DNA from 4 places in the Pseudomonas sp. P2S-1 genome. Region 1 is predicted to be linked to each of the others. Evidence: predicted binding sites of a transcription regulator. Region 1 holds the regulator's gene; each other region holds the start of a gene.
What was found. Region 1 encodes FliA, which starts transcription of late flagellar genes. Its sites were predicted from a motif close to CTAAAGTTTNNNNNNNNNNNGCCGNTAA; they were not measured.

Region 1 (4,208 bases):
ACTCGAATTCGGCGTCGGTGATCTCGTCGCTGCCGGCGTCGGCGGCAGGCGCCTCGTCAGGCATGGCGCCGAGGGAATCGAGCAACTGCTCGAACTCGCTGTCGGTGATATCACCCGAGGCCGCCACCGGCTCCGCGGCGGCGACCACGACAGGCTCGGGCGCGGCGACCGGCGCCGCCGGCGCGGCACCCGCAGGTTCGGCCAGGCGCGCCAGGGCGCCCAGCAACTCAGGGGTGGCCGGGGTGATATCGGTGCGCTCGCGCACCTGGCCGAACATGCTGTTGACCGTGTCCAGGGCTTCCAGGACCACGTCCATCAGTTCGGAATCGACCCGGCGCTCTCCCTTGCGCAGGATGTCGAAAACGTTCTCGGCGATATGACAGCACTCCACCAGCTCGTTGAGCTGGAGGAAGCCGGCGCCCCCTTTTACAGTGTGAAAACCGCGAAAGATTGCATTGAGCAGGTCCGCATCGTCCGGACGGCTTTCCAGCTCGACCAGTTGTTCGGACAGTTGCTCAAGAATTTCGCCGGCCTCTACCAGGAAATCCTGAAGGATTTCTTCATCGGCGCCGAAGCTCATCAAACGTGCTCCCTAAAAACCCAGGCTGGACAGCAGATCATCGACATCGTCCTGACCGGACACGACATCTTCACGTTTATCGGCATGAATCTGTGGTCCTTCACCCCGAGTCGGATGTTTACTTTCGTCTTTTTCAGCATGTAGCTCGCGGCGGTCATGCTCGATCCCGGCGAAGCGATCGACCTGGCTGGCCATCAACACCAGCTTGAGCAGGTTCTTCTCGACTTCGGTGACCAGCGAGGTCACCCGCTTGATCACCTGGCCGGTCAGGTCCTGATAGTCCTGGGCCAGGAGAATATCGTTGAAGTAGCCACTGACGGTGTGACTGTCCTCGACGCTGCGCGCCAGGAACCTGTCGACACGCTGGACCAGATCACGGAACTCCGACGCTGCCACTTCCCTGCGCATGAAGCGCTGCCAATCGGCGTGCAGCGCCTTGGCTTCGTCACCCAGCTCGTGGAGCACGGGTGTCCCTTGTTCGACCAGGTCCATGGTGCGGTTCGCCGCCGCCTCGGTGAGCTTGACCACATAGGCCAGGCGCTCGGTGGCGTCGGTGATCTGGGATATTTCCTCGGCCTGCGGCATGTGCGTGTCGATCTGGAAACTGACGATCGCACTGTGCAGCTCGCGCGTGAGCTTGCCGACTTCCTGGTACAGGCCGCGGTCACGGGTCTGGTTCAGCTGATGGATCAGTTGCACCGCGTCGCCGAACTGGCCTCGCTCGAGGCTCTCGACCAGCTCCTGGGCATGTTTCTTCAGGGTGACTTCGAAGTCGCCCAAAGATGATTCTTTATGGTCCATAGCGCCCCCGTTCACGCATCAAGCGTTGACGCGTTCGAAGATCTTTTCGATTTTCTCTTTCAGCACCTGGGCGGTGAAAGGCTTCACGACGTAGCCGTTGACCCCGGCCTGGGCGGCTTCGATGATCTGCTCGCGCTTGGCTTCGGCGGTCACCATCAGCACCGGCAGGTGCTTCAGGCGCTCGTGTGCACGGACGGTGCGCAGCAGGTCGATACCGGTCATGCCCGGCATGTTCCAGTCGGTGACCAGGAAGTCGAAATTACCGCTTTCAAGCATGGGTAGCGCGGTCGTGCCGTCATCCGCCTCGGACGTGTTGGTGAAGCCCAGGTCACGCAGCAGGTTCTTGATGATCCGCCGCATCGTCGAAAAGTCGTCGACGATGAGGATTTTCATATCTTTGTTCAATTAGACCTCCAAGCAGTCTTTAACGCGCCCAGCGCTGAGCGCGCATTCAATCAATTCCGGCTACCACGTTGTCACGACTGCATCGAACCAGGTTCAACGCGCCCGCCACTCCCCCAGCCGGCTGCGCAGACGGGCCGCGCACTGGCTATGCAACTGGCTGACGCGCGATTCGCTGACCCCCAGGACCTCACCGATTTCCTTGAGGTTCAGCTCTTCGTCGTAGTACAGGGCCAGGACCAGACGCTCGCGTTCCGGCAGGTTGGCGATGGCATCGGCCAAGGCTGCCTGGAAGCGCTCGTCTTCCAGATCGCGCGAAGGCTCGAGCTGGGCACTGGCGCCATCCTCGTGCAGTCCTTCATGCTCGCCGTCCTGCAACAGGTCGTCGAAGCTGAACAGGCGACTGCCCAAGGTATCGTTCAAAATCCCGTAGTAATCATCGAGACTCAATTGAAGTTCGGCAGCAACCTCGTGATCTTTAGCGTCACGGCCGGTTTTTGCTTCAATTGCACGAATCGCGTCGCTGACCATGCGGGTATTGCGGTGTACCGAGCGCGGTGCCCAGTCGCCTTTACGGACTTCGTCGAGCATGGCGCCGCGGATACGGATGCCGGCATAGGTCTCGAAACTGGCGCCCTTGCTCGAGTCGTACTTGTTCGAGACTTCGAGCAGGCCGATCATCCCGGCCTGGATCAGATCCTCCACCTGCACACTGGCCGGCAAGCGCGCCAGCAGGTGGTAGGCGATACGCTTGACCAGCGGTGCATAGCGCTCGATCAGCTCGTACTGGGCGTCACGCGAAGACTTGCTGTACATCCGGTAGCCGCTGGCGTTCATAGCACGGGTCCTGCACTGGTCGGCTGTACCAGACGCTCGACGAAGAACTCCAGGTGGCCGCGCGGGTTGGCCGGCAGCGGCCAGGTATCGACCTTCTGGGCGATCGCCTTGAACGCCAGCGCGCACTTGGAACGCGGGAAGGCTTCATAGACCGCTCGCTGCTTCTGCACAGCCTTGCGCACGCACTCGTCGTAGGGCACGGCACCGACGTATTGTAGGGCGACATCGAGGAAGCGATCCGTGACCTTGGTCAACTTGGCGAACAGGTTGCGCCCTTCCTGCGGGCTCTGCGCCATGTTGGCGAGGACGCGGAAACGGCTCATGCCGTAGTCGCGGTTGAGCAACTTGATCAGGGCGTAGGCGTCGGTGATCGAGGTGGGTTCGTCGCAGACCACCAGCAGGACTTCCTGGGCCGCACGGACGAAGCTGACCACCGAGTCACCGATACCCGCGGCGGTGTCGATCACCAGCACGTCGAGGTTGTCGCCGATTTCGCTGAAGGCCTGGATCAGGCCGGCGTGCTGGGCCGGGGCCAGGTGCACCATGCTCTGGGTGCCCGAGGCCGCCGGAACGATGCGCACGCCGCCGGGCCCCTGCAGGAGCACGTCGCGCAGCTCGCAGCGGCCTTCGATGACGTCGGCCAGGGTGCGTTTGGGGGTGAGCCCGAGCAGTACGTCGACATTGGCCAGGCCAAGGTCGGCGTCCAGCAGCATGACGCGACGGCCGAGCTCGGCCAGTGCCAGCGAGAGGTTCACCGACACGTTGGTCTTGCCAACGCCACCTTTGCCGCCGGTCACGGCGATCACCTGTACGGGATGCATGCTACCCATATTTGTTCTTTACCTTGTCTTGCTTAGACCGAGGCCACATGACGGGACGCGCTGGCGACAACCTTGAGCTGCCACGCGAACCCTGTGATGTAGGTACTTTGCAACTGATACATCTCCACCTCAGCCGACTCGCTTGCCGTCACTGTGGTACAGGTCGGCGAACATGTCGGCCATGGCCTCCTCGCTCGGATCGTCCTGCATCTGCACACTCACCGCGCGGCTCACCAACTGGTGCCGCCGCGGCAGGTGCAGGTCGTCAGGAATGCGCGGGCCATCGGTGAGATAGGCCACCGGCAGTTCCTGGTTGATCACCAGGCTGAGGACTTCTCCCAGGCTGGCGGTTTCATCGAGTTTGGTCAGGATGCAACCGGCCAGGCCGCAGCGCTTGTAGCTGTGGTAGGCGGCGGTCAGCACCTGCTTCTGGCTGGTAGTGGCCAGGACCAGGTAGTTCTTGGCATGGATGCCACGGCCAGCCAGGGTTTCCAGCTGCATGCGCAGGGCCGGGTCGCTGGCCTGCAGGCCGGCGGTGTCGATCAGTACCACGCGCTTGCGCAGCAGCGGCTCCAGCGCCTGGGCCAGGGACTGGCCGGGGTCGACGTGGGTCACCGAGACGTTGAGGATGCGGCCCAGGGTCTTGAGCTGCTCCTGCGCGCCGATGCGGAAACTGTCCATGCTCACCAGGGCCAGGTTCTGCGCGCCGTACTTGAGCACGTAGCGTGCGGCGAGCTTGGCCAGGGTGGTGGTCTTGCCCATGCCGG
Region 2 (4,208 bases), 2.3 Mb from region 1:
TGGAACGCTCTGCGGCCGGATGCAACCTAACGCAGGACATTCGTTACGGGAGCATCGTCATGAACCACGACAAGCCGCGCCACGACCAGGGGCCGCATTCTTCGGAGCATTCCAGTGGCAAGGATGATCCGGGTTTCGATCCGGATTCGCCGGATCTCGAGGATCCACAGGTGGATCCGGTCGGGCCGGCCAAGGCGCCCAAGGGCGGGCCGGGGGACAGCAAGGGTGGGGATCGGAGCTGAGGAATTGGGCGTTCTCCCAGGCCCTATCGCTGGCAAGCCAGCTCCCACAGGTACTGCACAAGTCTCAAGGTTTGTGCTGACCCTGTGGGAGCTGGCTTGCCAGCGATGAGGCCCGAAAGAGCACTAGATCCGGAACTGCTTCACCAACGCCCGCAGATGCCCCTCCAGCGCCGAAAGACTCTGCGCCGTCTGAGCCCCCTGCCGGGTCTGCTCGGCCACGCTGTCCACCGCCTGGGCGATCTGGTGCACGCTGCGGTTGATCTCCTCGGCCACGGCCGTCTGTTCCTCCGCCGCACTGGCGATCTGCGCGTTCATCGAGCTGATGGTGCCAATCAACCCCGCCATGGCATCCAGCGACACCCCGGCCTCGCTGGCCTGGTCGCGGGTGCTGTCGCCGGCTTCGCAGGAGTTGCGCATCGACTCCACCGCCGAATGGGTGCCGGTGGTCAGACGATCGATCATCACCTGGATTTCCTGGGTGCTCTGCTGGGTCCGGCTGGCCAGCCCGCGTACCTCATCGGCAACCACGGCGAAACCACGCCCGGCCTCACCGGCCCGGGCTGCCTCGATGGCGGCGTTGAGGGCCAGGAGGTTGGTCTGCTCGGCAATCGAGCGGATCACCCCGAGCACCCCGACGATGGACTGCACGTCCTGCTGCAGGCTGTCCAGCGAGGTGCCGCTGCCGCGAATGTTCTCCACCAGCGCATGAATGCGCTTGATGCTGCCGTCTACCACCTGCCGCGCCTGCTGGCCCTGGCTGTCGGTTTCCTGGGCGGCCTGGGCGGCGTTCTGCGCGCTGTGGGCCACTTCCTGGGCGGCGGCGGACATCTGGTTGATCGCCGTGGCCACCTGAGTGGTTTCGTGGCGCTGGGCTTCCATTGCCCGCTCCGAGCGACGGCTCTGGCTCTCCACGGCTTCGACCAGGGTCGACAGCTCGCCACTGACCTCGACCACCTGGCGCACCAGGCCCTGGATCTTCTCGACGAAACGGTTGAACGAGCCGGCCAACTGGCCCAGTTCGTCGTTGCCGGCGCGCAGGCGATGGGTCAGGTCGCCGTCGCCGTCGGCGATGGCGTCGAGGTTGTCCTTCATCGCCTTGAGCGGCTTGAGCAGGGTGTTGCTGAGCATCAGCCCGGCGATGCCGAGGATCACCAGGAGCACCGCGGCGATGGCGATGATGCTGGTGAGGATCGAGTCGATGCGCTGGTCGATCTCGGCGCGCAGCTCGGTGATGCGCAGCTCGATGTTGTCCAGGTTCACTGCGGTCCCGACGGCCATGTCCCATTTCGGCAGGTAGAGGCTGTAGGCCAGCTTCGGCACCTGCACGCTTTCGTTGCCCGGCAGCGGCGAGCTGTAGTTGACGTAGTGGCTGCCGTCCTTGGCCACCCGCACCAGCTCGCGGTTGATGAACACGCCGTTGACGTCCTTGCGGTCGCTGAGGTTCTTGCCCACGTCCACCGGGCTGTCGCCACGGAACAGGCGGACCACGTTGGAGTCGTGGGCGAAGAAGTAGCCATCCTTGCCGTACTTGATCTTCGCCAGCAGGGCGATGGCTTCGCTTCGGCTGGCCAGGTCGCCGGCGGGGGCGGCGTCGTACAGGGCCTGGACCGAGCCAACGGCGATCTGCATGTAGTGTTCGAGGCTCTGGCGGCTTTCATCCAGCAGGCGCTGGCGGGTTTCGCTGATCTCGCTTTCGGCGAGGTTGCGCAGGATCCGGTCGGCGGCGCCACTGATGACCAGGGCGAAAACCAGGACGGGGAGTACGGCAAGCAACAGCAGTTTTGTTTTTAGAGTCAGCTGCATCTTCGAGTCCTCAGTGACGGGCACAAGGCGAGGGGAGGTAACAGGGTCATCGGCCTGGCCGGGAAAAGCTGAAGGCTCGAGGGCGCACGCGTCACCGAAGTGTCATGAAACGAGAGGTAACATTCCTGCCATCAAATTCGAACATGCTTGCGCCCGGCGCGGAATTGGCCGTCGGACCTATCAGGACATCTCCCATGAAAGGCAGCGCCCCCCTGTTTGCGGCCGTGGACCTCGGTTCCAACGCCTTCCGCATGACCATCGGCCAGCAGATCCCCGGCAACCGCCGCCCGTTGATCCGCAAGGTGAAAAGCCTGCGCGAGCCAGTGCGCCTGGCCGAGGGTCTGCGTGACGAGTCGCTGGACAAGCTCGCCCTGGAGCGCGGCTGGCAGGCCCTGGAGCGCTTCGGCAAACACCTCAGCGGCTTCAAGGAGGCGCGGGTGCGCGCGGTGGCCACCAGCGCAGTGCGCCAGGCGCGCAATGCAGCGGTGTTCCTGGAAGGCGCCGAGGCCCGCCTGGGCTTTCCCATCAGGGTGATTTCCGGCCAGGAAGAAGCCGAGCTGGTGTTCTCCGGCATCGCCCACACCATGCCGTGCGAGAAAACCACGCGCCTGGTGGTGGATATCGGCGGCGGCTCCACCGAGCTGATCGTCGGCCGCGGCAAGCAGCCGATCTTCACCGAAAGCCTGACCATCGGCTCCGGCACCTTCGGCAAGCGCTATTTCCCCGCTGGCCGGGTCGACAGCCGCGCCCTGCAGCAGGCCGAGCAGCACGCCACCCTGGAGTTCTCCCGGGTCGATGGTTATATCCGCGAACACGACTGGCATGCGGCGATCGGCTCGTCCGGCACCGCGCGCATGCTGTCCCGGGTGCTCAAGGCCAATGGCCTGAACGAGGGCGGGCGCGATGGCATCACCTATGCCGGGCTGTTGCGCCTGTCCCTGGCCCTGCTCGATGCCGGCCAGGTCAAGCGCCTCAAGCTTGGCGGTCTGCAGGCCCATCGCCAGGGCATGCTCCCCGGTGGCCTGGCGATCATGCTGGCGGCGTTCAAGGTCTTCGGTATCGAGGACATGACCCCGTCCGAGCCCGGCCTGCGTTTCGGCCTGCTGCACAGCCTCGTGGATAGCGGTTCTTCCCGTCACTGATTCCCTTGCCGAGAGCCCGCATGATCACCACCCAGGGCCATCAGCAGGACGCCGACCTCAACGGCCTGCTCTACGGCTTCGTGTTCCGTCCCGGCCAGCCGGGGCGGGAGATCGATTCCAGCGAAGCCCGCGAGCTGATGCTCGCGCCCCGCGACCCCGAGGAATTCCTCTGGCTGCACATGAACCTCGCCCACGCCGCCTGCGAGCGCTGGATGAAGGGCAGCCTCGACCTGCCGGAAACCTTCTTCGAAACCCTGCGCGAAGGCTCGCGTTCGACCCGCATCGAACACGCCGACACCGCCTTGCTCGCGGTGGTCAACGATGTGGTGTTCAACTTCGGCATGGTCTCGTCCGACGTCTCCACCCTGTGGGCCTGCGTACGTCCGCGCTTGCTGGTGAGTACGCGCCTGCAGCCGCTGCACTCGGTGGATCGCCTGCGTTCGTCGGTCAAGCGTGGCGAGCAGTTCAGCTCGACCATCGAGTTGCTGGTGCACCTGTTCGGCGACCAGGGCGATGTACTGACCCAGATCGTCCGCGAGACCACCATGAACGTTGACCGCATCGAGGACCAGTTGCTGTCCCAGCGCCTCAGCGACAACCGCGCCGACCTCAGCGCCATGCGCCGTGTACTGGTGCGCCTGCAACGCCTGCTGGCGCTGGAGCCGGGCTCGCTGCTGCGCCTGCTCAACCGGCCGCCGGACTGGCTGCAGGAGCAGGACATCCGCCAATTGCGCGCGGCCACCGAGGAGTTCTCGGTGATCATCAACGACCTCACGGCGCTGGGCGAGCGGATCAAGCTGCTGCAGGAAGAGATCGCGGCCAAGCTGACCGAGGAGAACAACCGCACCCTGTTCACCCTGACGGTGGTCACGGTGCTGGCGCTGCCGATCAACATCATTGCCGGCTTCTTCGGCATGAACGTGGGCGGGGTGCCGCTGTCGGAGGACCCCAACGGCTTCTGGGTGCTGGTGGTGCTGGTGGCGACCTTTACCGCGCTGGCGGGGCGCTGGGCCTTCCGCAA
Region 3 (4,208 bases), 2.3 Mb from region 1:
TTCCGCCACCAGCCGCCAGTTGACGTCGCGCAGCGGCAGGCTCAGGGCCAGCCAGGTTTCGCCATCACGCTCGAAGCGCACATTCTCGAAGCCCTCGTGGTTGAGCAGGATGGTCTGCGCCGCCGCCTCGCCGATCTGCTCGGCCAGTTGCCGCTTGCCGCCGTGTTCAGTCTGCGGATGGACCTGGATCAGCCCATCGTTGCGCACCAGCATCACCCGCCCGCGCTCGCCGAAGCTGAAGTTGTGGATCAGTTCGGACATCTCGGTCATGCGCAGGCCCAGCCCGCCGACACCCACCAGCTTGCCGTCCTTCTCCACCCGGTAGTCGATGAACAGCGCCAGCTCGCCGGTGCTGGTGTCGGTATCGATGTTGAGCATGCGCGGGTCGCCGCTGTCGACGAAGCCGTAGAACCACTTGTCCACAGGATTGCTGCGGCTGAGGGTACGATCCAGACCCTTCTCGTTGTAGTAGTGGTTGCTCAGGGTCGAGGCGTACACCGAGGTGAAGGCCTTGTTGTTCCTGCGCATGGTCTCCAGGTACTCGACCACCGCCGGAGCCTGGGCCGGGTCTTCGCCGGCGGCCAGCCAGTCGCGCAGCATGGGGTTGTAGGCGATATCGGCAGCGGCCACCAGCGGCCGCGTGAGCATGCGGTCGATGTCGTTACGAATCGCCTCAATGCTGGCCGGCAGCGCCGTGTCCACCAGGTAACGCTCGGTCAGGCGATTGACCGCCACGGAATAGACCCCGACCACGATCAGAATGCTCACCAGCAGGGCTGCGCCCATGCTTGCAATCAATTGCCATTGGATACTGCGCCGCCAGAAGTGCATGGGTGTCCCTCGAGGAAATAAAAACCTGTACTGCAAATGACAGGCCAATTGTATACAACATAGGTATACGATATTTCCAGACGGGCACCCCAATATCCCTGACAAAAAGTAGGGTCGGTGAGAAAAAGTCGGGGATCACTCAGAACCTGTGGGAGCTGGCTTGCCAGCGATGAGGCCGGTACAGCCCCCACAAGCAGTGGGAAATCAGGCGTTTTCGATCGCCTGGGAAATTGCTTCGACCGTGGCGCTGACTTGCTCTTGATAACGGTCGAGGGTCTGCTGGTGCGCCTGCTGCAGCGCGATCTGCTGCGAACACAGGTTCAGGGCCGCGAGAACCAGCAATTTGTCGCCGATCAGCGAAGGGTAGCTGCGCTTGGTGTCGGCCAGGGACGCCTTGAGCATCCGCACCGCTTCAGCCAGCACCTTCTCCTGACCCTCCGGGGCCTTGATCGAATAGTCGTTGCCCATGATCGAGACGACATTGATCGACTGCCCGGTCTCGTTCATGCGCTAACGGTACCGCTGGCACGCTCGATCAGGGCCTGGATACGGGCGTTGGTGGCACCGTATTTCTCTTCCTGTTCCATCAGGCTCAGTTGCAGGCTTTCGTTCTCGTCCTTGGCCTGGGCCAGTTCGTTGTCCAGTTGCGCATTGCGCTCGGCCAGTTGCTGATTCTTCTGCAGCAGTTCGCCGACCAGTTGTTCCAGTTGACTCAGGGTGTTGTCCAGCATGGTGACCATCTCCAGGGAGGGGTAAATCGGGGGCGCACACGATAAAGAAAACGTGCCCGACCCGCCAGAAATATCGGGGCCAGAGCCCCGCGCTGGTGCACATTGACCTGACATGGGTCACTCAGTTCCGCCCTTCGGTCGGAGAAAAGTCGATCAACGGCCCAGGATTTTGTCCGACAAACACTCAAGTCCGCCTGCCTATGACCGATAGGCAATGCAGCACTAATAACTTGCGCATGGATCGCGTTCCTTTCTGAGCCGGATACGACCCATGTCCCTACGCAATATGAATATCGCCCCGCGTGCACTGCTGGGGTTCGCCTTGATCGGTGCGCTGATGCTGGCCCTGGGCGTCTTCGCCCTGACCCAGATGAGCAAGATCCGTGATGCCGGCGAGTCCATCGAGCAGGTCACGGTGCCAAGCATCAAGGCCCTCGACCAGATCAACCTGCTGACCCTGCGCCTGCGTACCCTGTCCTACCGCCTGATGATCAATCGCGAGCCGGACGTGGTGCAGAACAGCTACACCCAGTTGAACGAGCGTAACGCGCAGATCGATGTGGCGCGCAAGGTCTACGAACCGCTGATCGCCGCCGATGAAGAACGGGCACTGTACAACCAGTTCGTCCAGGTCCTCGGCCAGTACCGCCAGCAGGAGGCGCGCCTGGTCCAGCTGTCCCAGGCCAATGACCTGCCGGCGATCCGCGAGATGATCAACCGTGACCTGCTGCAGACCATGGACCAGATCACCAGCGCCATGGACAAACTGGTCAAGATCAACACCGAGCAGACCCGCGACATCAACCTGGCCGCCGCCGACCAGTACTCCACCGCCTTTACCCTGGTCATCATCCTGCTGGTGGCGGCCACGGTGCTGACCTTCCTCTGCGCCATCGTCCTGACCCGCAGCATCGTCAAGCCGATGAACGAGGTGCTCGGTGTGGCCGAGCAGATCGCCAGCGGCAACCTGACCCACAGCATCCGCCCGGAAGGCAACGACGAAGCCACCCGCCTGCAACAGGCCATCGCCACCATGCAGGAGCAACTGCGCGACACCCTGCAGCAGATCTCCGGCTCCGCCACCCAGCTGGCTTCGGCTGCCGAGGAACTGAACAGCGTCACTGACGAAAGTGCCCGTGGCCTGCAGCAGCAGAACAACGAAATCCAGCAGGCGGCCACGGCGGTCACCGAGATGACCAGCGCGGTGGAAGAAGTCGCGCGCAACGCGGTCAGCACCTCCGAAGCCTCCGCCGAAGCCACCCGCTCGGCCACTGACGGCCGCGACCTGGTGCTGGAGACCGTCAGCGCCATCGAACGCATGAGCACCGATGTGCAGAGCACGTCCGTGCTGGTCGGCAACCTGGCCGAGCAGTCGCGGGATATCGGCAAGGTGCTGGACGTAATCCGTGGTCTGGCCGACCAGACCAACCTGCTGGCCCTCAACGCGGCGATCGAAGCGGCGCGGGCCGGCGAGGCCGGGCGTGGTTTCGCCGTGGTGGCGGATGAAGTGCGGGCCCTGGCGCACCGCACCCAGCAGTCCACCCAGGAAATCGAGCGCATGGTCAGCAGCATCCAGGGCGGCACGGAACAGGCGGTCAGTTCGATGCGCAATAGCACCGAGCGCGCCGAATCGACCCTGAATATCGCCCGGGGTGCCGGCAGTGCGCTGGATACCATCACCGGGGCGGTGGCGCAGATCAACGAACGCAACCTGGTGATCGCCAGCGCCGCCGAAGAGCAGGCCCAGGTCGCGCGGGAAGTGGACCGCAACCTGGTGAATATCAATGACCTGTCGGTGCAGTCGGCGACCGGTGCTCATCAGACCAGTGCGGCCAGTGCCGAGCTGTCGCGGCTGGCGGTGGACCTGAATAACCTGGTGGGGCGGTTCAGGGTCTGAGACCTGCTTCGTCTGTCAGGGCCCTATCGCTGGCAAGCCAGCTCCCACAGGTCCAGCGGTGCACGCGGTCACTGTGGGAGCTGGCTTGCCAGCGATAGGGCCATAAATATCGACAGTGATATCAGGAATTCACCACACCATCCGGCATCCCTGAAGCCCCACCTACACCCCCACAAAACCAATTCCTACAAATCCTCGGAAAATCCCCAGGAAACCCCTGATTCCCCGGTAATCCCCCGCCTTTTCCCCTGCACGTTTTGAATCATTTCCCTCCGGTAAACCTCCCCGGCTTCCCCTACCCTCGCGCCCTCGAAACTCCCTTGAGGCCGCCATGTCCGCCCCGCCCCGCCAGAGCGCCGCGTTCTGGTTCACCAGCAATTTCCTGCCCGGTCCGCTTGCCATCGGCTTCGTCGGTCCGTTGCAAGGCCTAGGCTTCTGGCTATCACTGCTGGCGATCATCCCCGGCGTCTTGCTCGGCAGCCTGGTCGCCCGGCGCCAGCCCGCGTTCCTCGGCACAGCCCTGTTGCTGCCCCTGGCCCTGATCCTGCACACGCTGCATCTGCAAATCCTCACGCGCATGGCCCTCCACCTGCTGCCCGGGTCGCCCGGTCACTGGCTGGCGCTGGCGTTGCTGCTGAGCGCGGTGCTGGCGCTGCTCGGCCCGCCCTTGCTGCATCGCGCCCAAGTGCTGCTGGCACCACTGCTGGCGCTGGTCCTGGGCCTGCTGGGTTTCGCCGCGCCGCTGTTGC
Region 4 (4,208 bases), 1.3 Mb from region 1:
GTAGACCACGTAGGTGGCGTCGGCGCGATGGCCCAGTTCACTGAAGAGTTTTTCCAGTTCGGCCTTGGCCGGGGCCAGGCCGGGTGCTGGCGGCTGACCCAGTTGCGTGCGCTTGGGATCGACGAAGCGGGCACCGGGAAGATGGCCGCTGCCGTAGCGGTTGACGCTGGTCAGGTCGACCAGGATCAACTCCGGCGAAGCGAGGCGCGGCTGCAGGTCTGCCGGTTCGATCACCAGGGGCAAGCCGGAAAAGTCAGTCATCCAGAAACTCCAGAGCGGAACAGAGGGTGGCGATTGTAGCGCAGGGTCAGGCGCCGCGGTTGCTGAAGGTGGCGAGGGCGCGCTCCAGGCACTGGGCCGTCCTGGCGAAGGCCTGGACGCTGACTTCGGAGAACGGGCCGCCGCCCTGGTCGGCCATCAGCAGCATGATCACCTTGCCGTTGTTCGACAGCGAACGCAGCAGCAGGTGTTCGCCACGGAACAGCACGCGCAGGCTGCCTGGAAGCAGGGCGGAGAACTGCGCGTGGTTCTGCGGGGTGAGGCGAAGTTGTGCCGATTGTGTAAGCAGGCGTTGCAGCAATTTGCTCTGTTCCACCGGTACCGTGAGGCTGGCGGCCTGTTGCGGCAGGCCCGCCAACTGGTGGACGCGCAGGTAGCTTTGGGTCTTGTCGCACATCAACAGCAGCACCCGTTTCATCCCGCAGGCCTGCAGGGCTTCGCGGGCGTAGGTGGTCAGGTGCATGGCGTTGGAGAACGGGCTCGGCTCGGCGAGCAGGTCGGCGCAGTATTTGCGCCAGTCGCCGAGGGCCTTGGTGTCCGGGGTGCTCGCCTGCTGCATGCCGCGCGGGATGTAGCGGGCATCGACGGGCCAGAGCAGCATCTGCGCCGGATGGAATACGCCTTGCAGCCCATGCTTGCGCGCACTGGCCGCCGCCTGCTGGTGGTTCTGCACCTGGACGTCTTCGAGCGCTGCCTGCAGGTACAGGCTGATCAGCTGTTGCCAGCGGCGGATATGGGCGCCGGTCCAGGCATGCTGCGCGGCCAGGGCCACGCCGTTGGCCAGCATCACGGTGTTGGCCGGATGGTTCAGCCAGCGCCGCAGTTCCGGGTCGGCATCCAGCTTCTGTTGCTGGCGCAGCGAGCTTTTGTGCAGGCGGGCGATGTGCATGACCTTGGCCAGCGAGCGGCGCTCTTCCTGCAACAGGTGATAGCCCTGGGTGACCCAGGTCGGCAGGTGCCAGAACTCGGCGAGGGCCTGGCAGAGGCTGAGCAGGCGCACGCCGAACAGCTCGCGCTCGACCTTGGGGGCCGGCTCGCCGCGATGGACCACGCGCACTTCCCATTCTTCCAGCAGTTGCGGATGGGTCAGGGCCAGCGGCCAGAGGGGCGAAAGAAACAGCAGGCTGCCCCAGTGGATGTCCTGCCAGAGCCGCGCCAGGCGGCTGGCGAACAGGCCGCTGGCCTGCTGGCTGGCGTGCTGGCTGATCATCTGCAATTGGCGCAGGGCCAGGGGGATCTGTTCGACGGGCGCGGTCGGCAGGCGCTGCATCAAGGCATCGACGCGGGCCAGGCCGAGACGGTTGAGCGCGACCTCGAGATTCTCTGCCGGCTCGGCGATGGTGGCGTGGGTATGCCGATTCGCTTCGCGCATTACCCCAAGCACCAAAGCCGGACTATCCTGCATCACTTCGGCAATGTCGCGCAGCGAACGGCGGCTGTCCGCGAGCGCTTCTTTCACGCGGTCGTGGCTATGGCACGGGACCGGTAGAGGGGTACCGTCCAGTAGTTTGATCCAGGCGTCTAGAGTCTTCGGATTCGTAGTTGGCACGATGGTTTCACTAAGCATGCTGGAAGTGGGCCAAGCTGGCTTTTCGCCTTGACTGGCTATAGTCTGGCGCAGAACTGCCGATAAGTAGAAGAAGAGATTTACTAACTTCCGTCCTCACCCAAGACCCCGACAGTAAGTGCTTTCTATCTATGGCTAAAATTATCGGCATCATTGTCGTATTCGCGAGCGTGCTAGGCGGATACGTACTCTCCCACGGCAAGATCGCAGCCCTGATCCAGCCTTTCGAGGTGCTGATCATCGGCGGTGCCGCTTTCGGTGCGTTCCTGCAGGCCAACCCTGGCTATATGACCATGCATGTGGTGAAAAAGTCGCTGAGCATGTTCAGCAGCCGCTTTTCCCACGCCTTCTATATAGAAGTGCTCGGCCTGGTCTACGAGATCCTCAACAAGAGCCGCCGCGAAGGCATGATGGCGATCGAGGGCGACATCGAGGATGCCGCGGCGAGCCCCATCTTCGCCAAATACCCGGCGGTGCTGAAGGACGAGCGCATGACCGCGTACGTCTGTGACTACCTGCGCATCATGTCCACCGGCAACATGGCTCCCCATGAGCTGGAAGGCCTGTTCGACATGGAACTGCTGAGCATGAAGGAAGAGCTGGAGCACCCGTCCCACGCGGTGACCGGTATCGCCGACGGCATGCCCGGTTTCGGTATCGTCGCAGCGGTACTGGGTATCGTGGTGACCATGGCCTCGCTGGGCGAGGGTGACCAGGCGGCCATCGGCATGCACGTAGGTGCGGCGCTGGTGGGTACCTTCTTCGGTATTCTCGCGGCCTACGGCTTCTTCGGCCCGCTGGCGACCTCCCTGGCCCACGATGCCAAGGAAGAGCTGAACACCTACGAAGCGATCAAGGCCTCCCTGGTGGCGTCGGCCTCCGGCATGCCGCCTTCGCTGGCCGTGGAATTCGGACGCAAGGTGCTCTATCCGAAGCACCGTCCGAGCTTCGCCGAGCTGGAACAAGCAGTCCGCGGTCGCTGATCCATGGAAAATAATCAGCCGATTATCATCAAGCGCGTCAAGCGCTTCGGCGGCGGCCATCATGGTGGTGCGTGGAAGATCGCCTTCGCCGACTTCGCCACGGCGATGATGGCGTTCTTCCTCGTGCTCTGGCTGCTGTCCACGGCCACGCCGGAACAGAAGATCGCCATCGCCGGCTATTTCAAGGACCCGATCGGGTTCTCGGAAAGTGGCACGCCGTACATCATCGACCTCGGTGGCTCGCCCGAGCTGGCACCGGAAAAGACCATCAACCCGGAACAGCAGGCGGCGCCGACACCGGAAAGCAGCGTGGTCAGCCCGGAGCAGGCCGAGAGCCTGGCCGAGCAGGTCGAGCGCGAGCGCCTTGAGCTGGTCCTGCAGGAACTGCAGAACAAGGTCGAGCAGAGTCCGGAGCTACAGAAGTTCAAGGACCAGATTCTCTTCGAGATCACCCAGGACGGCCTGCGCATCCAGATCGTCGATGCCGAGAACCGGCCGATGTTCGACCTCGGCAGTGCGCGGCTGAAGCCGTATTTCGAAGACATCCTGCTGGCCATGGCCGACACCATCAAGACGGTGCCGAACAAGATCAGCGTCAGTGGCCATACCGATGCCAAGCCGTATTCCGGCAGCGGCGAGTTCGGCAACTGGGAACTCTCGGCCAACCGCGCCAACGCCGCGCGGCGTGCGCTGGTCGCCGGTGGTTATCCGGACGGGCAGGTGGCGCGGGTGGTGGGTTATGCCTCCTCGTCGCTGTTCGACCGCGAGCATCCGCAGAACCCGGTGAACCGGCGCATCGATATCGTGGTGCTGACCAAGAAGGCGCAGCGGGCGATCGAGGGCGAGCAGTCGCCAACGGACGGTCAGCAGGCCCCTGCGACCAACTCGGATGTCACTCCGGCGGCACCGGGTGCTGCGGCGCCCGCCGAGCCGGTGCCAGAACCGATGCAGCCGCAGGAGTTGCGCCAGAAGCTGAATATCTTCGAGGACGGTACCTTGAAGATGGACGAGCCAGGCAAGCAGCAGTAAGCGAGCCGCAATGAAAAGCCCGCCCGGAGCGATCCCGGCGGGCTTTTTTGAGCCTCAAGCTTTAAGCCGCAAGCTGCAAGAAAAAGCCGCCGCGCCGCAGACTGCTCTTTCTTGCCACTTAAGGCTTATAGCTTGCTGCTTTCAGAAGCCCCGGCGCAGGCGGGCCTTCAGGTCCGTGTGGAAAAACTCCGCATTATTACGATTGGTCTCCGCCGCATCCTTGCTGATCGCCCGGCGGAAGGTCTGCTCATCGTGGTAGGCACTGACGAACAGGTCGATATGCTCGCGCCGGGTCAGGGTCGGCCAGCGCTCCAGATAGCCGGGCTGGCTGCCTTCGCACTGGTAGAACG

Region 2: a site for FliA is predicted at 2,092-2,119, ahead of AC2CQI_RS09335 (methyl-accepting chemotaxis protein). Genes of this name have one in related genera too.
Region 3: a site for FliA is predicted at 1,746-1,773, ahead of AC2CQI_RS18440 (methyl-accepting chemotaxis protein). Genes of this name have one in related genera too.
Region 4: a site for FliA is predicted at 1,885-1,912, ahead of motA (flagellar motor stator protein MotA). Genes of this name have one in related genera too.

What each region holds. Positions count from the first base shown of each region.
Region 1 covers NZ_CM170068.1:6,422,681-6,426,888, reverse strand. Annotated here, with positions in the region: gene AC2CQI_RS28970 (chemotaxis protein CheA) at 1-580, opposite strand, end outside; gene AC2CQI_RS28965 (protein phosphatase CheZ) at 593-1,381, opposite strand; gene AC2CQI_RS28960 (chemotaxis response regulator CheY) at 1,400-1,774, opposite strand; gene fliA (RNA polymerase sigma factor FliA) at 1,880-2,620, opposite strand; gene fleN (flagellar synthesis regulator FleN) at 2,617-3,450, opposite strand; gene flhF (flagellar biosynthesis GTPase FlhF) at 3,571-4,208, opposite strand, start outside.
Region 2 covers NZ_CM170068.1:2,111,257-2,115,464, reverse strand. Annotated here, with positions in the region: gene AC2CQI_RS09340 (DUF6021 family protein) at 60-242, shown strand; gene AC2CQI_RS09335 (methyl-accepting chemotaxis protein) at 366-2,045, opposite strand; gene AC2CQI_RS09330 (Ppx/GppA phosphatase family protein) at 2,240-3,187, shown strand; gene AC2CQI_RS09325 (transporter) at 3,208-4,208, shown strand, end outside.
Region 3 covers NZ_CM170068.1:4,121,567-4,125,774, forward strand. Annotated here, with positions in the region: partial or broken gene AC2CQI_RS18425 (PDC sensor domain-containing protein) at 1-831, opposite strand, end outside; gene AC2CQI_RS18430 (cell division protein ZapA) at 1,036-1,338, opposite strand; gene AC2CQI_RS18435 (MreC domain-containing protein) at 1,335-1,562, opposite strand; gene AC2CQI_RS18440 (methyl-accepting chemotaxis protein) at 1,834-3,459, shown strand; gene AC2CQI_RS18445 (hypothetical protein) at 3,791-4,208, shown strand, end outside.
Region 4 covers NZ_CM170068.1:5,099,952-5,104,159, forward strand. Annotated here, with positions in the region: gene AC2CQI_RS22870 (rhodanese-like domain-containing protein) at 1-261, opposite strand, end outside; gene AC2CQI_RS22875 (HDOD domain-containing protein) at 308-1,846, opposite strand; gene motA (flagellar motor stator protein MotA) at 1,978-2,829, shown strand; gene motB (flagellar motor protein MotB) at 2,833-3,858, shown strand; gene AC2CQI_RS22890 (toll/interleukin-1 receptor domain-containing protein) at 4,000-4,208, opposite strand, start outside.